DNA from 2 places in the Solibacillus isronensis genome. Region 2 is predicted to be linked to the other one. Evidence: predicted binding sites of a transcription regulator. Region 2 holds the regulator's gene; the other holds the start of a gene.
The links. Region 2 encodes LexA, which represses DNA repair genes until DNA is damaged. Its sites were predicted from a motif close to CGAACATATGTTCG; they were not measured.

Region 1: M3166_RS15130 (carbohydrate kinase) is a predicted target of LexA. The motif match lies at 10,203-10,216, and genes of this name have one in related genera.

The regions. Positions count from the first base shown of each region.
Region 1 is NZ_JAMBOC010000004.1:35,991-48,771, reverse strand. It holds gene M3166_RS15185 (AAA family ATPase) at 1-1,839, shown strand, start outside; gene M3166_RS19405 (hypothetical protein) at 1,890-2,021, opposite strand; gene M3166_RS15180 (DUF4870 domain-containing protein) at 2,090-2,422, opposite strand; TPP riboswitch at 2,538-2,646, shown strand; gene thiT (energy-coupled thiamine transporter ThiT) at 2,777-3,343, shown strand; gene map (type I methionyl aminopeptidase) at 3,531-4,283, shown strand; gene M3166_RS15165 (polyphosphate kinase 2 family protein) at 4,456-5,298, shown strand; gene M3166_RS15160 (GNAT family N-acetyltransferase) at 5,372-5,932, shown strand; gene M3166_RS15155 (beta-class carbonic anhydrase) at 5,994-6,563, opposite strand; gene M3166_RS15150 (hypothetical protein) at 6,728-6,928, opposite strand; gene M3166_RS15145 (aminopeptidase) at 7,093-8,328, opposite strand; gene motA (flagellar motor stator protein MotA) at 8,521-9,321, shown strand; gene motB (flagellar motor protein MotB) at 9,305-10,060, shown strand; gene M3166_RS15130 (carbohydrate kinase) at 10,233-11,321, shown strand; gene M3166_RS15125 (pseudouridine-5'-phosphate glycosidase) at 11,321-12,229, shown strand; gene M3166_RS15120 (DUF1128 domain-containing protein) at 12,315-12,536, opposite strand; gene M3166_RS15115 (YtxH domain-containing protein) at 12,721-12,781, shown strand, end outside.
Region 2 is NZ_JAMBOC010000001.1:389,982-402,762, reverse strand. It holds gene M3166_RS01925 (M55 family metallopeptidase) at 1-453, opposite strand, end outside; gene M3166_RS01920 (P1 family peptidase) at 761-1,807, opposite strand; gene M3166_RS01915 (23S rRNA methyltransferase) at 2,348-2,848, shown strand; gene M3166_RS01910 (CsbD family protein) at 2,929-3,129, shown strand; gene M3166_RS01905 (EAL domain-containing protein) at 3,341-5,524, shown strand; gene M3166_RS01900 (alpha/beta hydrolase) at 5,548-6,195, opposite strand; gene M3166_RS01895 (DNA helicase) at 6,209-6,772, opposite strand; gene tkt (transketolase) at 7,004-8,998, opposite strand; gene M3166_RS01885 (DUF896 domain-containing protein) at 9,138-9,374, opposite strand; gene M3166_RS01880 (YneB family resolvase-like protein) at 9,439-10,095, opposite strand; gene yneA (cell division suppressor protein YneA) at 10,082-10,429, opposite strand; gene lexA (transcriptional repressor LexA) at 10,590-11,213, shown strand; gene M3166_RS01865 (gamma-glutamyl-gamma-aminobutyrate hydrolase family protein) at 11,297-11,992, opposite strand; gene M3166_RS01860 (5' nucleotidase, NT5C type) at 12,108-12,653, opposite strand; gene M3166_RS01855 (DNA alkylation repair protein) at 12,733-12,781, opposite strand, start outside.

The DNA.
Region 1 (12,781 bases), on a different contig from region 2:
GCCAAGCAATTATTTGATAAGCTGCAAAACGAAGCATTCTCTTTAAAAGAAAAACAACAGCAGCAGCAAGCCATTATAAATGAGCTGGAAGATGCGACCATTACATACCATGAAACGTATGAAGCACATGCTGCATTAGCACGGAAAATTGAAATGGTAAAAGAAGTGGCTGCAATACAAATAAATGTCGAAACTTTAGCGAAACAGCTTGCTGATAAGAAACAAGTTGCTGATGAAGCACAACAGAAGCTGCAAAATATGGAGCAGCAAATACGCAGCAACCAGGCAGCCTTTCTTGCAGCATCACTACAGCACGGGGCAGCATGTCCTGTATGTGGAAGCACAGAGCACCCATCCATTCATAACAGCGAAGCAGTTGTAATTGATGACAATGCATTGGCACAGCTGCGTCATGAAGGCGATCGGGCGATGCAAAGCTTTTACCAGGTCAATTCGAAATTTGATGTGGAAAAGGCAACGTTGGAACAAAAAAGAAGTGCGCTTCAGTTACTTGACGCTGAGCTTTCACAATTACATGAGTATGAACAGCAATTGGCCGTACTGACTGCGCAGTTGACAAAGCAAAAACAGCAGCAGGCACAGCTTATCAATGAAAAGAAAACGATGGCACAGCTTTCAGAAAATAAAGAAGTGCTGCAAGGGCGCATTGAAAAAGGGCAGCAATATGTAATCGATATTGATAAACAATATGCGCAGGAAAAAGGGAAGCTTGAGCAAAGTGAGCAATCATTATTGCCTCAGTTTTCTAGATTGGATGAAGTAACACAAGAATTGGCGAGCCAGCAGCAAAAACATCGCCATTTGAAAATTGCAATTCAAAATGCACTTGAAGCGATGCAAAAAATCCAATTGGATGAAAAATCTTGTGAAGTAAACCATCTCCATGCGAAAAATCTTGTAACAGAAAAACAGCAGGAATCTCTTTTAGCGCAAAAAGCATTTGAATCAGCATTGGAGCAGGAAGGTTTCGACTTGGAAACGTATAAGACTGCATTACTGCCTTTAAATGTACAGCAGCAAATTCAGGATGCGGTTGAAGCGTACAAACAAAGTGTTCATACATTATCTGTTCAAATTGCTGAGGAAGAACCTTTGCTCGAAGGAAAAGAACGAGCTGATTTAACGGCATGTGAGCAACTGATTCATGAGCTGAATGAGCAGATCGAGGCACAGTACTCGAAAATGACGTTGATCCAGTCCTATGTGGAGCAATGTGAGGAGACGCGCGATAAACTTGACCAATCCGCACAGCAGATTGAAAGCTATAAAGCGAAACTGATGCAAGTCGAACATGTTTATAATTTAATTCGCGGTCAAAATGATGCGAAGATTTCATTTGAGCGGTTTGTACAAATCGGCTATTTGGAAAAAGTGACGCATGCGGCAAATGAACGTTTGCGTGTCTTATCAAATGGCCAATACTTCCTGAAATCTACAGGAAGGAAAGAAGGAAATGCCCAAAGCGGACTCAGCATCGATGTATATGACAGTCATACAGGGCAAACGCGGGATGTAAAAACACTGTCCGGTGGTGAAAAATTCAATGCCTCACTTTCATTAGCTTTAGGAATGGCCGATGTTATTCAAAGTGTTCAAGGAAGTGTGCATATCGATACGATGTTTATTGATGAAGGATTCGGTACTTTGGATGAGGAAGCGTTAAGAAGAGCGATCGATATATTAATCGATCTTCAGCAAACAGGGCGCTTAATCGGCGTCATTTCCCATGTGGCCGAATTAAAAGCAGCAATGCCAGCTATTTTGCAAGTACAAAAGCTAAAAGAAGGCTACAGTAAAACTGAGATTATTATTAAGTAAGAAAAAAAACACATTTCCCTCCAGTTAAAGTGGGAAATGTGTTTTTTGCGTCAACGTTTTGGAGTTCGTCGTGAAGTTGCTGGTTGGGGTGTAGTTTTTTTGTTGTCCATCATTTTTTTAATGATCGGATACACGATTGGTCCATATTTAATTGCTGTTTTAATGAGTTTTTTTAATTTCATTAGTAAACACTCCTTAACGAATACATTTCGTATAAAAAATATACCCAAAGATGGAGCGTTCATAAACATTAACGTAAAACTTTAATCGCTTGAGCTAAATTCCATATCGCCAGGATAAACGTAATAACAACTAAAAAAATAAATCCGATAAAATGCGAACTAATAAAAAAGTCCTGAATGCTCAAGGTCAAAGTGTCATTCCAGGAAAGAACGGAAGTGAAAAAGTAAATCATATAAAAAATCCCTAACAGTATCGGTATGAGTTGGGTAATAAAAGCTTTTTTAGAATGGCCTTTAACGGCATCATCTTTCGTAACAATAAATATAATTAACGGTAAAATAAACGGTGCAAAATAAAAGCTCAAATAGCTCAGTGCACTTAAACCTTTCGATTGATCCATTATTTATCACTCCTTCGTATCTAGTATATGTAATTCTATTACGTTTCAAAATAATAGCTGTTGAAAGTTGTAAAAATATTCGTTACAATGAGCATGTTCAAACAATAAAAATTAGATGTACCACAAGGGGTGCCGAGAAAGTCGGCTGAGATTGTGCACGGGATTGCACTGACTCTTTGAACCTGTAAGTTAGCACTTGCGTAGGGATGTGGATAGAATCCGACTGTTCAAACGATAGTCAGGCTTTTGTCCTGATTATCGTTTTTTACTTTTTCTAAATACCTAGAAGAAGTAAAAGTTCCATTCTATCCCTCTTCACTTTTGTTACATCGGATAAAAGAAAGGGGCATTGTTATGGACAGAAAGAAATTATTGATGATGGTGGAGATAGCGATATTTGCTGCCATCGGACTTGTGTTGGATCAAGTATCATTTAAAATGTGGGCACAAGGCGGGTCAATCAGCTTTGTTATGGTACCGATCATGTTAATGGCCATTCGTTGGGGATTAACAGCAGGACTTGCAACAGGCTTGCTGATCGGCGTGATGCAAATGATGTTCGGTGCATACATTGTACACTGGCTTCAGGCTATTTTAGATTACGGCCTTGCATTTACAGTAGTAGGGTTAGCGGCAATTGTAAGAAAGCCGTTATTAGAGGCTGCACAATCGCTCAATAAAGTGAAAATGGCATTTTATATCGTCATTGGGGCACTTATAGGTGGTGCTTTAAGATTTGTATCGCACTTGCTTGCAGGTGTCGTGTTCTTTAAAGAATATGCAGGCGATGATAATGTATGGGCCTATTCAATTATCTACAACAGTACTTATATGGTACCTGCTACTATACTTACGGCAATTATCGCAGTTGTTTTATTCACATCTGCACCTCGTTTACTGCAAAAAGTAAAAACAACATAACGAATAGAAAACTCAAAGCTTGCAGTGAGGAATACTTTTCCTGCTGCAAGTTTTTTCATATTAATAGTAGAAAGTTGTACTAAATTAGTAATTAAACGGCAAATTTTAAAATCCTTGAACAATTACAACCGATTTTAAGTATGCTATAGTTAAGGATAGACATTGTTTAAGAGGAAGGAAGTTACACATGATTGTTACTACTCAAGAAGAAATCCAGGCGTTTAAAAAAATTGGACGCATTTGTGCTGAAATTCGTGAGGCGATGAAAGCTGCGACAGTACCTGGCGTGACAACGAAAGAATTAGATGAAATTGCAGGCCGTATGTTTGCGGAAGCAGGCGCGGTTTCGGGTCCTAAAGGTGAATACGATTTTCCGGGATATACATGCATTTCAGTAAATCACGAAGTTGCACATGGTATTCCAGGTAACAAGGTTATTCAGGAAGGCGATATCGTAAACATTGATGTTTCGGGCTCTTTAAACGGGTATTTTGCAGATACAGGTATTTCATTTGTTGTTGGTGAAGGTTATGAAGATAAAGAAAAACTTTGCACTGTAGCAAAATCAGCATTTGATCGTGCAATGACAAAGGTGAAAGCAGGTTCAAAATTAAATCAAATCGGTAAAGCAGTAGAGCGTGAAGCACGTGATCACGGGTTGACAGTAATTATGAACTTAACAGGTCATGGCTTAGGTAAATCATTACACGAAGAGCCAAACCATGTATTGAACTATTATGATGCTTGGGATACAACAATCATGAAAGAAGGCATGGTGTTGGCAGTAGAGCCGTTTATTTCGGCGAAGGCTGAGCATATCGTAGAATCAGGTGACGGCTGGACATTCATTACACCGGACAAATCATTAGTTGCCCAAATCGAACACTCGATTATCGTAACTAAAGACAAACCGATTATTTTAACAACATTAGAAGATTAAGTTATAAACGTGGGTGCATATATAAGTGCGCCCGCTTTTTTTTGTTCTATCAAAACAAGGCTTCAACATAAAATAATCAAACGATTCAAATAAATGACTGCAACAATTACCAATTCCATACACTTTCAAGTAAAATATACATAAATAACCGGAGTAGGGGAGGCAGCACTATTTGAAAAAGCTAAAAGATATGGATTTATCGCAAAAACTGGAGAAAGAGGTCTATAAGAAGCAATTGAAAGCTTTACAATACGAAATGCTAAACGCCCAGCAATTTTTATTCAACAATAAAATAGGCCTTATTATTGCATTTGAAGGTATGGATGCAGCGGGCAAAGGGGGAGCGATCAAGCGCCTAACTGAACGTATCGATCCGCGCGGGTTAATGGTATGGCCCATCTCAGCCCCGCAGCCCCATGAAATGCGGTATCATTATATGCAACGTTTCTGGAGAAAGTTGCCGCAGCATGGCCAAATCGCAATTTTCGACCGTTCCTGGTATGGGCGGGTACTTGTGGAGCGCATAGAAGGATTTGCTGAAGAGACAGAGTGGAAACGCGCTTATGAAGAAATTAATAGCTTTGAGAAACAATTGACAGATGAAGATTATATAATGATTAAATTTTGGATCCATATCGATTCCGATGAACAACTTAAACGTTTTAATGAAAGAGCAGCCGATCCGTATAAATCATGGAAATTGACGGCTGAAGATTGGCGGAATCGTGATAAATTTGATTTATATTGTGAGGCAGCCGATGAAATGTTCGAAAAAACCAATTCGGAAGACGCCCCTTGGCACTTAATAGCAGGGAACGACAAAAACTATGCACGTGTTCAAGTACTAAAAGAAACAGTTGCCCATATAGAAAAAGAAGTTACAAAACGGGGCATGAAGCTTACGAACATTTTCGAAAAAGGTAATGAAACAGCTCCAGATAAAGAAAAAACGGAATTTATAGATATAAAGCCAAAGCCTGTAAAATCAAAAAAGAAAAAGTTGAAAAAACGGTAGGCGAGCTTTGAAATGAAATGAAGGTGGTTCAATGAAAAGCTTATTCAAGCTATTTCACAAGAAGGAGGGTCCAATGGTTCAACTTATTGGGCAACAATGTTCGCTTCGCACATTCACCCCGTCCGATGCGAAAGGGTTGGCAAAATTACTAAGAGACAATAAAATGTATTGGTCCGAATTTGAACCATTACATCGAGATGAATTTTATACGGAACAAGTACAGTATAATAAAATTTTGGAAAGCATACATTTGCTGCAAACAAACCGTGAATTTTCTTTCGGGATTTTTTACAATGCAACAGGTCAATTAATCGGACATATTTCACTCTACTCAATTAAACGTTTACCTTATTCAAGTGGTTTTATCGGCTATTCAATGGATGAGAATTTCACAGGTAAAGGAATTGTTACAGAAGCGGTACGTATAGTAATGGAATTCGCTTTTATTACATTAAATCTTCACCGAATAGAGGCATATGTTGCACCACAAAATTCAGCTTCGATTCGTGTATTGGAAAAATCGGGTTTTACAAGAGAAGGATTATTGCGAGAGCTTTTGTATATAAACGGCAAATGGGTCGACCATTATATGTACGCCATTTTGCAGCGGGAACATAAAGGGACGACAATATAAAAAAGCGACAGTGCTCACTCCAGTAGTTAATTGAAGGGCACTGTCGCTTATTATTTAAATTTTATTTTTGGTCAACTGTGCCGTCCGTTACTAAATCCAGCTTTCCTGTTGCAGGGTCGATAATAAGACCATGTACAGGAACACCTTTTGGCATTAGTGGATGTGTTCTAACTAAATCAACACTTTTTAATACACTTGTTTCAACATCCCCAAAACCGCATAACCATTCTTTTAAATCAAATCGAGCGTAATTGATGACATCAATCGTTTCCTGTTTAACCCCTCGTTCAAGCATATGACCGATCATTACGTTCGGATCAACTGCACTCATCCCGCAGTCGTAGTGGCCGATAATATAGACTTCATCCGCCTGTAATTCATAAACTGCTACAAGTAAGCTACGCATAATCCCTCCGAACGGGTGATTTACGATTGCCCCTGCACTTTTTACAACTTTTACATCCCCATTGCGCAAATTCATTGCTTTTGGTAGTAATTCAACTAAACGTGTATCCATACAAGTTAAAACAACAATTTTTTTATCAGGATATTTTGTTGTAGCATACTGCTCATATTGTTTTTCATCTACGAATTTTCCGTTAAACTCTAAAATTGTTTGTAATGCAGACATTTGTTTTTCAAACCCCTTTCGATTCTATTATATTTTAAAATATTTTTTAGATAATTCAAACAAATGCGCATTAATAAAGTTAAATTTCTACTAAATAGAGAGAAGTATAGCAAAAATCCGCTACCCACAAAAAACAACCACCCTATGAGTGGTTGTAAAAAACTTTAATGATGATGGTGGCCATCCAATGATTTTTCGTTTGGCGCAAATGCGTTTGCCTTTGAATCTACTATAACAGAGTCGTGTGATTGTAAACCAATACGTAAGTACATAATAAACATAAATAAGAATACAAGAAGTATTACCGTAAATCCTAACACTATCGTATAAAAGTCAGATAAGAACGGATAATGGTGATCAAACATTATAAAAACTCCTCTCTATTTTAGTGATAACAATCATTAACCAATTATAACCTAATAAATTGGAACATTGTAGGGTAATTTAGTTAGTTAATGTAGAAAAAAATGTAAATATGGCGACATCTTGAAATTTTATTTATCTGTAAAAGAAGGATGCAATACAGCTGTTAAAATGCCCAATTCCCATTACGGAAAACGGCTTCAGCTTGTCCATCTGCTGTAATTCCGTCAATATTCATCTGTTCAGAGCCGATCATGAAGTCGACATGTGTAATACTTTCGTTTAAACCGTTAGCTTTTAACTCATCACGAGACATTGACTTTCCGCCTTCGATACAAAATGCATAGGCGCTGCCGATTGCCAAATGGTTTGATGCATTTTCATCGAATAATGTATTGTAAAATAAAATATTCGACTGTGAAATTGGAGAATGGAATGGAACAAGTGCCACTTCCCCTAAATAATGTGAGCCCTCATCTGTAGCAACTAGATTTTTTAACACTTCTTCACCTTGCTCGGCCTCTACTTTAACAATGCGCCCATTTTCAAATGTGAGTGTGAAGTTATCGATAATATTACCGCCATAGCTTAATGGTTTTGTACTAGATACATACCCGTTTACACCATCTTTATGCGGTACTGTGAAAACTTCTTCAGTCGGCATATTTGCCATGAACTCTTCGCCTTTTTCATTGACGCTGCCTGCTCCACACCATAAATGTCCTTTAGGAAGCTCGATCGTCAAGTCCGTCCCAGGTGCTGTATAATGCAATTTCGCATAATTTTTATTGTTTAAGTAATCAACTTTTTCATGCAAGTTGTCATTATGCTGTGCCCAAGCTTCTACCGGGTTATCCAAATCCGCACGTGTCGCTTTAAAGATGGCATCCCATAATGCATCTACCTGCTTTTCTTCCGGTAAATCCGGGAATACTTTGCGAGCCCATTGTTTTGATGGAGCTGCAATAACAGTCCAGCTAATTTTATCCGACTGAACATATTGACGGTACTTGTTTAATGCAGTGCCTGAAGCCTTCTGGAATGCTGCAATTCGTTTTGAATCAATCCCCGACAGTAAATCCGGACTTTGAGATACGATGCTCATAAATGCCGCTCCTTCTTCAGCAAGCCATTCACGCTCCTGTACTTTCCATGGCGGGAAGAAATCGAAAGAATCTTCAGATGCCAACTCATAACGAGTACGTGTAATTTGATCATCTGTATAATCTACAAAAACTTGTTTAGCGCCAACTTCATAAGCGATTTTTGTCACTACTTGTACAAAAGGTGCCGATTCGATAGAAGCTGCAATATACAAATATTGATTTGGTTGAATATTAACCCCGATTTTTACTGCCAGTTCTGCGTATTTCGTCAAATTTGCTTCGAACATAGAATTCATTGATTCATTCCTCCAATAATTATCTTAAAAATTAGTTAATTCCCAACGCATTAATAGTCATATTCAAGCTTAGAAAAGAACAATAATGTGTCAAAAACAAAAAAATCTTCTTATAACTAGTGTAAAGGAAGTTAATAAAAATTTAAATATACCGAAATAAAGAAAAGACATCGTAATTTGGAGGTACTATATATGGATATATCATCAGTTGTTGGGGTTATCATCGCCTTTATCGCCCTGTTAGTCGGGATGTTCTTAAAAGGCGTTACACCGGAAGTGTTAATAAACCCTGCTGCGATTTTAATTATTATTTTCGGTACGATTGCTGCAGTTACAATCGCTTTCCCGATGAAGGAACTAAAAAGGGTTCCAAAGCTTTTTAAAATTTTATTTTCAGAAACAAAACTCGCAAGTGATATCGACTTGATTAAAATGTTTTCACAATGGGCAGATTTGGCTCGTCGTGAAGGACTATTGGCATTAGAAAGCAAAGCAGCCGAAATTGAAGATCCGTTTTTAAAAAATGGTTTAACATTAGCGATTGATGGTCAAAACGCAGACTATATTCGCGATGTATTAACAGAGGAAGTTGAAGCGCTGGAAGATCGCCATGCAAGTGGTGCAGGCATTTTCTCGCAAGCAGGTACATATGCACCGACACTTGGGGTATTAGGTGCTGTAGTAGGTCTTATTGCCGCATTAAAGGACATGACCGATATTGATAAATTAGGACATGCCATCTCAGCGGCCTTTGTTGCAACGTTATTGGGTATCTTCACTGGTTACGTTTTATGGCATCCATTTGCCAACAAGCTAAAACGCAAATCTGCTGTAGAAGTTAAGCAAAAGCTAATGATGATTGAAGGGATTTTATCCGTACTTGAAGGTGAAGCGCCTCGTGTAATCGAGCAGAAGCTGGCTTCATACTTAACGATGGAAGAACGTAAGCAAATTACCGAAAGCGGGGCGGGTGGCCTTGGCAAAGAAGCGTAAAAGACATAAAAAGCATGAGGAGCATATTGACGAGTCCTGGTTAGTACCTTATGCAGATATATTAACGTTATTATTAGCATTATTTATTGTACTATTTGCATCAAGCTCAGTGGATGAGAAAAAATTGGAGCAAATGTCTGCAGTATTTAATAATATTTTTACCGGTGGCACAGGTGTAATGGACAACTCATCTATCATACAAACACCGGATAACTCTACACCAACAGGTATCTCTAAATATATGGAAGATCAGCAACGCCTACATGAAACGCAAAACCGTGTGGACGAGTTTATTGCGATTAATGAGCTGGAAGACCAGTTTGAAACGAAAATGACAGAAGAGGGATTATTAATTACCATTCGGGACAGTATTTTATTCGATATGGGACGAGCAGATGTGAAAGCGGAATATGCAACAATTGCTGACGAGCTTGCTCAATTATTAATGTTTGATCCACCGCGTAATATTGTCATCACTGGTCATACAGATAATGTACCGATTAAGACACCTGAATTTGATTCCAACTGGGATCTGTCTGTAATGCGTGCAGTAAACTTCATGAAAGAAATCGTTTCGGGAAATGAACAACTTGATTCCAAATACTTCAGTGTAAAAGGTTTCGGAGAATTCCAGCCGATAGCTACGAATGATACTCAAGAAGGCAGAGCCAAAAACCGCCGTGTTGAAGTGCTCGTACAGCCACGTATAGCAGAAAATGGCGATGTAATAGTAGAATAGCAAGAAAGCTGTTTGGAAGGGAAACCTTCTGAACAGCTTTTTTATTATGTCACAGCTCATAAAAGAAGAAAGTACTTCCATACTACGCAAGACGAAAAATTTAATATTAATTTGACATTTAGTAAACAAAAGTTTATAATTATAAACAAATGTTTGATTAGAGGTGATAAAGTTGAATGAAAAGGAAAAATTGATTTTCCAATTAATAAAGAAGAATCCCTACTTATCACAACAGGAAATGGCAGAACAACTGGGAATGTCCAGACCAGCGCTTGCTAATATGATTTCATCGCTTATAAAAAGAGGGGAAATTTTAGGACGTGCGTATGTTTTGCCAGAGAAAAATCAAATCATTGCAATTGGTGGTGCCAATATCGATCGTAAATTCACTATTGAGCAAAATGTCCAATTAGGGACTTCCAATCCTGCTTCTGTTACAGAAACGGTAGGCGGTGTTGCCCGCAATATCGCTGAAAACTTAGGGCGGTTAGGCAACCGTGTTTCCTTAATTACTGTAATGGGTGAAGATCATGATAGTGCATTTATTGAACAAAATTGTAAGAGTATGATGAATGTGGATTTAGTAGAGAAATTAAACGATTATAATACAGGTTCTTATACAGCAGTACTTGATAATATGGGCGAACTGGTAATATCGATGGCAAATATGGCGATTTATGATCAGTTGTTGCCGAGTGTTTTAAAAAAGCACGAAGCAATATTACAAAATGCCAGCTGTATTGTCATTGACTTAAACAGCCCATTAGAAACAGTAGAATATATTAGGAATTTCGCAATAGAGCGTAATATCGCATTGGCGGTTATCCCTGTTTCTTCACCTAAGATGAAAAATATGTCGCATGATCTGCACGGTATCCGTTACTTTATTTGTAATCGAGATGAAGCGGAAAGCTATTTAAATGTGAAGCTGGAAACATATAGCCAATATGAAAAGGCTGTTAACATGTTGTTGCAAAAAGGAGCGGAGCATGTTGTGCTCACTCTTGGCGAACATGGAGTAATGGTGGGGAACGAAGGTAATATAGTACACTACAAAGCCATTGCAACTAGAAATATAGTAGATGTTACAGGTGCCGGAGATGCTTTTGTCAGTGCATTTTTACATGGTGTATTAAACGATGAAGAGCTTGAAGAAGCAATCCAGCTCGGGTTGGTAAATGCATCGAAAACATTACAATCGGATAAAACAGTACGTGAAGATTTAACAAAAGATAACTTACTTGAATGGAGGAATTTATAATGAAACAATATTTATCATATTCACAAGAGGTATTAGAAGCTAAAGAGAAAGGCTTACCAATCGTAGCGTTGGAATCAACAATTATTTCACACGGTATGCCATATCCTCAAAATGTACAAACAGCTCGTGAAGTGGAACAAATTATTCGTGATGGCGGTGCGGTTCCGGCAACAATCGCATTAATCGATGGGAAAATTAAAATCGGTTTATCTGATGAAGAATTAGAAATGTTCGGTAATGCTCAAGGTGTAGCAAAAACAAGCCGTCGTGATATTGGCTATTTACTTGCAACAAAGAAAATCGGTGCAACTACTGTAGCGGCAACAATGATCTGTGCTGAGCTTGCTGGTATCGAATTATTCGTAACAGGCGGTATTGGTGGGGTTCACCGTGGCGCTGAAACTACAATGGATATTTCTGCAGACTTGGAAGAGCTGGCAATGACAAATGTGGCTGTAGTATGTGCAGGTGCCAAATCAATTTTAGACATCGGCTTAACATTGGAATACCTTGAAACTAAAGGTGTACCGGTAATTGGTTACGGAACAGATAAATTGCCTGCATTCTATGCACGTGAAAGTGAATTCGATGTAAATATCCGCGTTGATTCTGCAGAAGAAACTGCTGCAATTCTACGTGCTAAGTGGGATTTAGGTTTACGTGGCGGTGCATTAATCGCTAATCCGATCCCAGTAGAAGACGCTATGGAATCAAGTGTTATTGACGGAATTATTGACAATGCATTAAATGAAGCGAAAGAACAAGGCATCGCAGGCAAAAATGTAACGCCATTCTTATTAGGTAAAGTGAAAGAGCTGACAGAAGGTAAATCACTGGATGCCAATATTGCCCTTGTTAAACATAATGCCCGTGTAGGTGCAAAAATCGCTGTCGAATTAAATAAATAATTAATATTTCCTGGGGAATAGGGAATAAAAAAAGAAGCTTGTCGAATTAATCGATGAGCTTCTTTTTCACATTACACATTTGATATTATTTACGAAGGGCGCCTAGTTCAGCTACGATGGCATTCATTTCACTTGGGCTAAATGAATCGCGTTTCATAACCATTTCATATAAATATTGCAGGTCTTCGTATTTTTCTTCATCAAATGCAGAAGACTGCATAGCATCAACATTTACCATACGAAGTTTTTCTTTAATTTGCTCGATCATATAGATGACATTTTGCTGCGACGGATTTGATAAGTCCATAATTTGTGTGCCCTACCTTTCAATGTTTACAAAAATATCATTTCATGCAACCATCATCTTGTCAACAGGTTAAAGTTTACTGAATACTTTTAATAATATCGAACATTCGTTAAAATACAAATAGATAAGTTTTATGAAAAATTATTAAGGGAATACGAAAGCATATATAGGAGGAGAAAAAATAATGAAAAGTAAACTATTGCCTTTTATAGCAATTGGAGCAGTAACTGGTGCAGCAATTAGTA
Region 2 (12,781 bases):
AAAAGCAACCGGTACATCATGGAGTGCTGCTGCATATGTATTTATTAAAAATTCACTAGCATATTCCCCGTTTATTTTGACATCAGCCAATAAGCTTAGTGTATGTGCAAGCGGGTTCTTCTCACTGCCGCCCTCACTGTGATAGCCAATAAAAATCGCCCGGTCAAAACTGCTATCCAATCCCGCAACCATGCACATCGGCTCTTGCGTCCAGCCACGAATGATTTTTACATTCTCCGGCAGGTTTTCAATAAGAATATTTCGGCCGGAATCATGTGCATCTTTCAGTAAAATTTCAGTAGCACCACCTGCAAATGCTCCTTCAATTGCGGCAAGCACTTCTTTTGTCATTTGTTTTTGAAACTGGGCGTAATCCGGAGCACTCAGTTCGGTTTCACTCCATACCGTTGTGCCCGTTATTCCCTCGATATCCGCACTTATATATACTTTCATTTATACGATTCTCCTTTCATTTATATTTATTCATCAGTCCAGAATAACATTTTCGAAGATTTAGATTTTTCAGTCTTTTATTTATAATCTATAAAATACCATACTTATTTCGATTGTGGAAGTTTTTTCTAATAGTTTTCTAAATAAAATAATAAAATTATAAAGCGCTAAAACCTTTGATAAATAGCATTATTTTAAAAAGATTTAAAGCATATTATCCCAATAGATATTATATTTTCATAAGAAAAAAGCCTTCTACATAATTGTTATGCAAAAGACTCAATAAACCTCCTAACGAAAAGATACATTATTCGACAAAATTATAACTTTGGACTTTGTGATTATTTCTTCCCGTTGTAGTTGTAGCTTGAGACAAAGAATTCAGTATTGCTTCTTCTGTCGCTTCGGCAGCTGCCATAAATAATGAGTTCATGACGTCATGATCTTCTCTAATCTGCCGGCGACTTTCGAGTTCTCCATCGAATTGATGTTGTATTGTACGAGCTGTTGTGAAACCGATGACAATATCTCCGCTTCCATGGGAATAATGGCTGCCTGTTCTCCCTAACCCTATTCCGCAACGTTTTATAACTCGTTTCAGCTGGCGGCTGCTTAATGGGGCATCTGTCGCCATTACAATAATAATAGAGCCGTCTGTAGGGCTAATTGTCGATTCACCGTTGGCAGCCGTAACGTTATACCGGTCTGTTAAAAATTCGCTCGCCTTCCCAAAGTTGCTCAATACAAGGCATCCGACAGTATATTTTTGACCAGCTTTATCTTCAACAATGCGTGAAGAGCTGCCAATTCCTCCTTTATAGCCGAAGCAAACCATACCTTTTCCTGCTCCGACCGCTCCCTCTTCTATAACATCTGTTTTAGCTTGCTGTATTGCTTCAATTGCATGTTCAGGTTTTACCGGAAAATGACGGATGGAGTTTAAATGGCTATCATTACATTCTCCGACAACGATATTAACGGTACCAGTCGAAATTCCTATCTCTTCGTTCTGTTCAAGTAAATACTGGAGTGTCCCTTGTGATACATTAGGTACCCCAAATGTATTAGTTAGCATAATAGGCGACTCGATTACACCAAGTTCGTCCACTTGAACGAGACCGGTTGTTTTTCCGAATCCGTTTAATACATAGCTGGCTGCTGTCATCTTTTCCCGGAAAAGATTTCCTTGGTGAGGTAAAATAGCCGTTACTCCGGTACAGGCAACATCACCTGAATCATTTAACGGATAATCCAATGTCACATGCCCGACACTTACACCTTCAATATCGGTAATGCAGTTTTTATCACCTGGAGGCAATTGTCCAATCGTTATACCCAATTCACGTACTTTCATTGTCTGTTCTCCTTTAGTCATTTATGTAGTTAGTTTCATCGTAAACAACTTTTTCCAAAAAGAAAATAGAAAAAAAAGACACGTCCTCCCACTAGGTCGCATCTTTTTTTCTTGTGAAATGAATTTATGTTCTATTAATACTTCTTACTCACGCAAAATTATATTTCCAGAATTCCTCTTGTCCAACGATCAACAAAGCTTTCAAAAGTAATGCCATATTTGTTATACACTTCATGATAAACAAAGTAAATTCCAAGTTTGTCTAGCAATTCATCATTAATCCGCATTAAAAATCACTCACTTTCGATTATTTAGATGATGGACTTTTCAGCGCCAAGCGATTCGTATCTATTTCTAATCATACCCAGAGTTGCGAACGTTATTCATGTACAGACAATGCAAACAATTTCGGAAAAGAATATCTTTATTCAACTGATTAACGAACTGTTACAATTCTTTCACAATCTGTTTCAAAATCGGTGCGAATCTTTCATCACAATTTAGTAAGATGAATGAAATGACAGCATTGGAGGGACTCTAATGAGGAGATTTAGTTTAGTATTATTTACTGTAATTTTATTGGCTGGATGTGGTGATACGGTAGCGGATTTAAAAGAGGCGGCAGCAGGTATTAATTCAAAGGCAAATGAAGCAGCTTCAGCGATTTCAATCGATGTCCACTTCATTCGAGCTACTGAAATTGAATTCGACAATCAAACTTTTACTATTAACGACTTATTTAAGACTATATTACGCGATGTCGAGTGGAATTATGACGACAGCGGTGAAACCCAGCAATTGAAAATCACAGGTACTTGGCAAAATAACGGTTTATTTGCCCAGCATTCATTTTCTGCGTACCAAAAAGAACTGTTAAAAGAAAATGGCGAAGTAGAAGTTATACTTTCTTTTAACAATGGCACAATGGATGAAACAAAAACAAAAGTATCCATGATAATGGATGGTGAGACACTTATAAAAGAAGTGGGTCAGGAGATTCTTCATCACTTGTATAAAACCTACACACAAATTTTGCTCTAATCCGACTTTTCTATCCACTTTGTTTAGTATTAATACACGAGGGAATATGATTACCATCTAAACTTTTAGGAGGTCATATTATGTCAAACGGATTTACAGATAAACTAAAAGGCGCAGGCAACAAAATTAAAGGTGAAGTAAAAGAAGAAATCGGTAAAAATACAAATGATCCTTCTTTACAAGTCGAAGGTCAGCGCGATCAGCTAAAAGGGGAAACACAAGAAAGAGTTGCTGATGTAAAAGATAAAATTACAACTAAAATCGATGAATATCGAAAATAAGGTTCACAGTAACTAGTAAATTCCATATTTACTAGTTTCTTTTTTTTGCGTTAAAATAGTTAATATACCTTAATATACCCTAATTTTTATTAAGTACTTTAGACTTAATTGAAAGGGATATTTTTATATTAATATAATCTCACTTTAAATTTATAGGAATTTTGTTATACTTTAGTTAAAATACACATTACTTTTTAAAGGGGAAGTTAGAATGACCATTGATCAATTTATACCCCTATCAAAAGACCGCTTATTTAATTGGCTAAAAACCTTAAGTAACCAGCTTTCGAAAGGATCGCTCATCATTGATATAAATGATGAAAATTTACCTATTTTACATGCTAATCCACACTTTTTAAAATTTACATCATTCGAAATGAAAGAATTACTTCATCAAAATATCAATATTTTGAATGGACACAGAACGAATGAAACCTCTATTGAAGAATTAAATTTACATTTAAAATCAGGTGTAGCGAAAAAATTTACGATTTTGCATTATACGAAAGAAGGATCCGCTTTTTGGAACACAATTATACTGCATCCGATTCGAAATGAAGACAACGTGATTCAGTATATTTTATTAACTTGCGAAGATACAACGGAAGCAGAGTTAAATAAAATGGTTTATAAATTGGAGCATGAAGTTTATGAAGCGATTGATCATGAAGATAACCTGCAGTCCATTTTAAATTTAATTACCGAGAAGATTGAACTTTTCTATATTCGCGATGTGTATTGTGCCATTCACATTTTTGATGAAAATTGTGAAATTAAATCGTTAGGTACGCATTCATTGCCATTGGAAATTATTAATGAACTTAATATACTGGAAATCACACCTAACACTAGCCTGAATTCAAACGCAGTTTATTTAAAAGACTTTGCTCCCAAAGATCACCATATAGATCTTTTTAAACATTGGCATCTTAATTTTGTTCAAGGTTCATGGACAAAGCCTATTTTAACTCCTCAAAATGAAGTAAGCGGCATTTTGACCCTGTTCAATCAGGATCCAACAGAATTAAAGCAAATAGATATTAATTACTTAAATCGATTGGCCTTACTGATCCAATTAGCAATTAAGTATGCTGAACAAAAAATTGAGCTTAGCAGACTCGCCTTTTTTGATGTTGAAACAAATTTACCAAACCTGCATTATTTCAAATCTGAATTATCAGAATGGATCAATGTTGGCAACTCGGGATTAGTCGCAATTCTACATCCTACTGAATTTAATAAGGTCGTTGATTTATACGGAAGAAACGCTGGAGCCGACTTACTCCGTCAAGTGGCGGATCGTATGCAAATATATTTTCCGGAAAGTGATTCACTGATTTCACGCTTTTCAAATTCGCTTATTTTCGGAAAAGTTGACGAAAACGATTGCTTCCTTGCCTATAATCAGCAGCTTGAATCGATAACACAATTGCCATATATTATCGATGGTAAAGAAATCTATATTACATTAAAGATCGGTTATACAGTCTTCAATGAGTCGATGACAGTCGAGCAGAGCATTCATCAGGCAGATATCGCCTTATCCAATGCACAGAAGCGTACTGGGACGAGCTATGCAGTATATGAAGATAATAGTACGAAACAATTGACGGAAGAAATGGATATCCTCAATCAATTGGCTTATGGGCTTCAACATGAAGAATTTGAAGTTTATTTGCAGCCTAAAATTAACTTTCAGACAATCGAAGTGGAAGGTTTTGAAGCATTATCTCGTTGGAATTCGAGCAAACTTGGTTTCATTTCACCGGTAAAATATATCCCAATCGCTGAACAAACGGGAAAAATTAAAGCCATTGATTTACTAAACTTTAAACAGATCCTTATCTGGCTACAAAATCGTATAAATGAGAATAAAAAGATTTTACCGATTGCACTCAATATTTCGCCGGACCATTTTTACGATCCGGATTTCCTGCAAAATATAAGGGATATATTTTACCAATATAATGTCCCACCGTATTATATAAAGCTGGAAGTAACGGAAAGCATTGAGTTGGTGGATTTTAAAAAAGCAAAAGAGATTCTAAATCAACTAAGACTTATGGGCATTGAATGTTCAATCGACGATTTTGGTATCGGCTTTTCTTCATTAAGCTATTTACCGCAGTTGCCCTTTTCTGAAATCAAAATTGACCGCAGCTTTATCAGCGCTATGGATGAACCCGGGATGTATGCAATCGTACAAACGATTATCCAATTGGCGAAAAATATTCAAATGCGCCCCATTGCCGAAGGGATTGAAACAGAAGAACAACTGGCAATGCTTCAACAACTTGGCTGTCCTGCTGGTCAAGGCTATTATTTCTATAAACCGATGTCTATTACCGAAGCAGAACAATTGCTGGACACGAAAAAAACAGCTGACGGGAAGTAAATCACCTTCCGTCAGCTGTTTTCTTAGTTTATAGTGTTCGGTAAATCTTTCGATAAGAATACGATTAAATCATGTAGATTTTGCTCGCTCACTCCATGACCTACCGGATAGGTTCTGAATGTAACGTCCGTGTCATAGTCATTGAAGAAACGAACGGCATGCTCTGCCCATTCAATCGGAAAATCATAATCATATTCCCCGTGAGAAATAAAGATTTTAGATTTATCCATCGTTTTTTTACTATATTCAAGCGCAACGAATTCCGGTAAATAACCGCTTAATGCTGCTGTTCCACGAATGGCATTGCCCATCACCATCGCAAGTGACTGTGCCATCGCTGCCCCTTGGTTGAAGCCAACAACATAAATTTGCTGTTCATCCAAATTGAATTCCCAAATAGCTTCTTTAATAAATAATTCTATACCTTTCAGCACTTTATCGAAAATGGCACGATTCGGCTTACCCTCTTCTTCAAATGTATAAAATGCATAGCCCGGACGATGTTTAATCGGTCCTTGCAAACTAAAAATATGACAATTTGTTGAAAACGAATCAACAAGTTGTATTAAATCATTTTCATCGCTCCCTAATCCATGCAGCAAGAAAATCGCAGGTTGCTTATCTGCATCTACTTTAGGTGCTTTGTGTAAATAAATAAATGGTGTGTTCATTTTATATCTCCTTTTAAGAAAGCGTCATTTTATTGACAAGCTGGTCCGTGTAATAAGCCATGTAGCCATCCAGCAATTTGATTGTTTCCTCGATATCGCCTTCTGTTAAAATATTTGCATTTTTAGCACAGGCAACTGTCAAAAAATCAATACGGTATGCATGCTCCACGGATGCATAAGCATAATCGTAAATCACATCTTCATCCTCTACCTTTAATGCATCATATTGCTGATGGAATGCTTTCTTGTAATCGTCCATTTTCTCTCCGACACTGTGGCGGATTTGCATTTGCTGTGCCATTAATTCATTTTCGATATAAGGAACGGTTGGCACTTTTCCTGAACTGAATGTTTCCCGAACAAGATCTGTCCATGCCATTTTATTCTCCACATAATACGCAATATTTAACATTAATCGATCATAAAAATCAGTCGTTGACGTGGAGGAAGCTCTTTTTTCATCGATATTTTTTTGAAGCATTGTTTGGAATTTTTCAAGATCCGCTTTATTCGACAGGAAATAAAGTGTCTGTTCGATATATGTAGTAATTTCTTTTTGCTTATTTTCTGCTGTCATGATTCATCCACATCCTTCATCTGATACTTCCATATTTCTTTATTATCGTACCATTCCTTCAGTAAAATCGCACGTTATCCTATTATCTGTATGGGCCTATTGTATCTGAATTCAGCTCTTTTTGCCAAAGCTTTTTTCTTGTCACCTATACAATAAGTCGGGCTTCCGATTGATTTAGAAATAAAAAAATGCCACTTGCCATAGTAGACAAGTGACATTTTGAGCTTCGAATTAAAGTGCTTTTACTTTCGCAACTACATTTTCTACTGTGAAGCCGTATTCTTTTAACACAATTTTCTCTGGAGCCGATGCACCAAATTTATCGATTGCCAATACATCGCCTTCAAAGCCAACATATTTATGCCAGCCAAGTGATGCACCCATTTCAATTGCTAAACGCTTCGTCACAGCTTTTGGTAATACAGATTCTTTGTATTCCTTGGACTGTTTTTCAAAGCGGTCCATTGATGGCATTGATACAACAGATGCATCAATTCCTTCTGCAAGTAGTGCCTTTTTAGCTTCTACTGCCAAGCCAACTTCAGAACCTGTTGCAATTAACAGGGCATCCGGTGTTTCTTTAGATGAAGCTGAAACGACATAAGCACCTTTTTCAACACCATCGTATACTGTCTCTGTCGCAAGATCCAATACCGGCAAGTTTTGACGAGATAATACTAATACAGTTGGCGTTGATTTGCTCTCTACAGCTAATTTCCATGCAGCTACAGATTCATTTGCATCTGCAGGACGGATAACAGAAAGATTCGGCATTGCACGTAATGATGCTAAATGCTCAACTGGCTCATGTGTAGGACCATCTTCCCCTACTGCAATTGAGTCATGTGTAAACACATATGTTACAGGTAATCCCATTAATGCAGATAAACGAATTGCTGGACGTACATAGTCAGAGAATACAAAGAAAGTACCGCCAAATACGTTTAAACCGCCATGTAATGCCATACCGTTCAGTGCAGCGCCCATTGCAAATTCACGAACACCAAACCAAATGTTACGGCCTTCCGGAGTTTCTGCAAAGAAATCGCCAGCGCCTTTAATAGTTGTCTTGTTTGATCCTGCCAAGTCAGCAGAACCACCGAAGAATGATGGTGTTGTTTTTGCAATTGCATTGATTGCATCACCAGATGATGAACGAGTAGCTACTGCAGTACCTGCTTCATATACAGGTAACTCAGATGCAAAGTTCTCCGGTAATTTGTTTTCCATTGCGTTTACAAATTGTGCAGCCAGTTCTGGATATTCGTTTTTGTAGCTTTCGAATAATTCATTCCATGCTGCTTCTGCTTGTACACCTTGTACTTCGCTAGCTGCTTTAAATGTATCATATACTTCAGTTGGAACGAAGAATGGCTCATGTTCCCAAGCGTATGCAGCTTTTGTTAAAGTAACTTCATCAAATCCTAGTGGCGCACCATGTGAATCTGCTTTACCAGATTTGTTAGGAGAACCAAAACCGATAACAGTTTTCACTTCGATTACAGTTGGGCCGCCAGTATTTTGTTTCGCTTTTTCAATAGCTGAATTAATTTCCACGATATCTGTACCGTCTGCAACTTTTAAATAGTTCCAGCCGTATGATTCGAAACGTTTTTGGATGTTTTCCGAGAATGACTTTTCTAAATCACCATCAAGTGAAATATCATTTGAATCATATAGTACAATTAATTTATCCAATTTTAAGTGACCTGCAAGAGAAATTGCTTCTGCAGCAACACCTTCCATTAAATCACCGTCACCGCATAGTGCAAATGTATAGTGGTCTACAATGTCTTTACCTGGCTTGTTGTATGTTGCTGACAAGTGACGTTCAGCCATAGCCATACCTACTGACATTGCAATACCTTGTCCTAATGGACCAGTTGTCGCTTCTACACCAACTGTATGACCATATTCAGGATGTCCCGGTGTTTTTGAATTCCATTGACGGAAGTTTTTGATTTCTTCCAACTCTAAACCGTAGCCACCTAGATGCAATAAACTATATAAAAGCATGGATCCATGTCCAGCTGATAATACAAAACGGTCGCGGTTATACCAATTAGGATTTTGAGGGTTATGGCGTAAATGCTTCGTCCACAATGTATAGGCCATAGGTGCAGCACCCATTGGTAAACCTGGGTGACCTGAATTTGCTTTTTCAATTGCGTCGATTGATAGTGTACGGATTGCGTTAATTGCTAACTGATCCATCTGTTGTGTCATTATGTGACATCCTTTCCTCGTACGATATTTATACATTTTATAGTGTAGACAAATTTTCACAAGAAAACAATAATTTCTAAAAACGTCCTATAAAATATGTCATACTTTATATTAAATGTGACATATTAATGAAATGTTATTAGTTTAAGAATTTCTTCTGTGATTTAATTTGTTTTAATTTTTCAGGTGTCACATCATTGCCTTCTTCATCAATTACTTTTACATGCTCGATTGTATCACGCATTGTAGTACGGAAAGTATCTAAATATTCTTTGCGCAGCGCTGTACGTTCCTTCGCCTGCTCTTCCGTCAATTTACCTTCTCTCGCTAATTTAGAAAGCTCGTTAATGCGAGCTAATTTTTCTTTTGATAACATTTGAATCTCACCTTTCTTCCTACCTACTACAAAGGTATAAAAAAAACGACTTGAAAACAAGTGTTTACTCTTCAAGTCGCTCCATATATTCAATATATCTTCTATGTACGGTCGCTTTACTGATAGAAATGCCCAAGCCAGACAAAGTCGTAGCAATTTCTGCAAAGGTTAAGCCTTTCTGACGCAGTTGAACAATTTCTTCGACAGGCACTTCTTTTCGTTCACGCCCTTCAATATTACCGCGGTTTTTTAAATTATTTTGCGGCTGGTAGCCATTTTCTACAGCGCGGCGCATTCCCCGGCGGATTTTTGCATTATGCATACGGCGCTGATACTCTTCGACAATCGCTAAAATTTCGAGCAGCATTGTATCCATTTCGTTTAATACGACAGGACCTGCATCATTCAATGTATATACTGTCGCTTCATATTTTTGCAGGAGGTGCAGCACTGCCATACGGGCATTCCCTCGCCCTAAACGGGTTTCATCCTGTACAAATAATGCTTTAATACCGTACTCTTTCATGTAGTCAAGCATGTCGAGTAATCCGTCTCGATCGACATCATATCCACTATGCTGGTCCATGAAAATCTCCACATCTTTATAGCCGAATGATTTTGCGTATTTTGTCAGCTCCTCCTGCTGACGCACTAGCGATGTTTCTTGTGTATTTTTATCCGTACTGACACGGCAATAGATTACTGCTTTAGTTTTTATCATTGTTCCCTCTCGCTACTTTAATCAATTGCATATCGGAGGATTCATTCAGCTGAGCTATGTATTGTGAATCTTTTTCTACAGGCACAACCAATACTTGTCCAAAAACAACTTTTTCATCCAGCATTCCGTTTTCCTTTTTTACTTCATTGATCCAATCATGCTTAGCCATTTTACCACGATATTGTTCTGCCAACGACCATAAAGTATCGCCATGCTCTATGCTTACGTGTTCGTATAATTCAATTTTATCATCCTGCATCATGAATAAAGCAATCATAAGTACAGAGAATAGTAGAAACATTGATGTGAAGCCATTTAATTTAACTCTTTTCATTTGAAAAACCCTCTTTCGAATGTATGTTCGGAATGTTTGTTCTCATAATAATACGAACGTATGTTTTTGTCAACCGTTTTTTCGAACTTATGTTTGCATTCATGTTCGCATACTGCTATACTTACTTTAAGAAAAATAGCATGATAAAGAGGTGAGTTAGTTGACACAAAAAATTTCAAAGCGGCAGCAAGCTATTCTAACTTTTATAAAAGAGGAAGTTCGTGCTAAAGGCTATCCGCCATCAGTTCGCGAAATTGGAGAAGCAGTAGGTTTAGCTTCCAGTTCAACTGTCCACGGGCATTTAGCTCGTTTAGAAAGTAAAGGGCTTATCCGCCGTGATCCTACAAAGCCGCGTGCCATTGAAATATTGGATCAGGAAGAGATGAATATCGCAAAACAAGGTGTCATTCATGTTCCGCTGATCGGTAAAGTTACAGCTGGTCTGCCTATTTCTGCAATCGAGGATATCCAGGAATATTTCCCGTTGCCGGATGCTTACGGCTCACCGGAAGAGGAATTATTTATGCTTGAGATTATGGGAGAATCCATGATTGAAGCCGGGATTTTAAATGGGGATTATGTGATCGTTAAAAAAACGTCTACTGCGAACAATGGAGAGATTGTCGTAGCAATGACGGAAGACGATGAAGCAACTGTTAAGCGCTTTTACAAAGAAAAAACCCATTTCCGTTTACAGCCTGAAAATAGCTCAATGGAGCCAATCATTGTCAACCAAGTTTCTATTTTAGGTAAAGTGGTCGGCCTCTATCGAAATATCCATTAATCATCAACTTGCCATTCTAATAGAATCGGCAAGTTTTTTATTTACAAAATAAAAAGCTCAGCCGCGAACGACTAAGCCTTTCGTTATTTATTGCATGCTTCTACAAAACTATTAAATAAGCGCTGTGCATAAACATCACCGTTCGGAGCCAATTCTTCCGGATGCCATTGCACCGCGACACAATATGGATGCGATTCATGTTCAATCCCTTCAATGATGCCGTCCTTAGCAAGTGCCGAAACAACGAGCCCTTTCCCCAGCTTTCCAACCGATTGATGATGAAATGTATTTACACGGAATGAGTCTTCTTTAAAAATCTCTTTAAATTTAGGTGTCTTTACTTCAACGGTATGTGCCAGTTCCCCTCGCTTTGAAGGCTGTTTATGTAAAATTGTGTTCGCTACTTGTGATGGTATATCCTGAATTATCTTCCCCCCGAATGCGACATTCATAATCTGTTGTCCGCGGCAAATACCGAGAACAGGCATTTGTCTTTTATAGGCTTCATTCATCAATAAAAGATCGCTGTCATCACGTTTCCGTACAACACTTCCGATATGACGGTGCGGTTCTTCATTAAACAACAATGGATCTATATCCGCTCCACCAATTAATACGAGGCCATCAATTAGATCTAATAACTCATTTACGTTTTCTTCTGTAGCATTCGGTATACAAATCGGTATACCTCCCGCTTGTTCAATTGAAATTAAATACGTGTTATTAATATCCAACTTCTTGTCAAAATCATACATTGTTAATCCAATAATCGGTTTCATTCTTTTTATCCCCTTATAATTTATAGATAATTCCAATAATTTAAATTATACTATTGCGTTATACGAAATGACTACAAAAATAAAAAAGGATTGCAGAATCGCAACCCTTTACTTATTAAACACTTTCCATTTGTTTTATAAAATACTGTTTAATTTCTTTCCAGTTATGAACACGCATGAAACCTTCTTCTGATCGATTGTACGGCATCGAATACAATATACCTGTCCCTTTGAATGCTGCGAGTTGGCGTGGGCTGTCATCAATTAAATAATCGGTATGTATTACCGCTTTATTTCCGCAAAACACAATGTTCTGTGTTTTAATAAAGGGTAAATGCTCCATTAACCAGTCGTATTTCGCTGTAAATGAACCCGGTACATCCATTGCAGCTGTCGCAATAAAAATTTCATAATGTTCCTGCAACTCTTGAATGACTTTAATCGCATCTTCATCCAGTACTTTTAAATCTCTGAAATAGTCAGGCTCATTTAATATTGCAAATAATTTCTTCGCATCTTCTCGAGGCAAATCGCGCTGTGTCGTCAGAAGAAACTCTTCATCTGTAAAATTTGTTCCGAAATTTTCGTTATATGTCACACGTAATTTCGAATAAAAATCAGCTAGTACCTGGTCCATATCGATAGCAATACTTTTTTTCATGTAATAAGCCTCCTTGAAATTCCCATAATTTTAGTTTATACAATTGTATTGTGAAAAAACAAGGTATAACTCTTTACAATTAACAACGTACATATTTACGTTTAAAACCGATTCGCCCTTTTTCCACC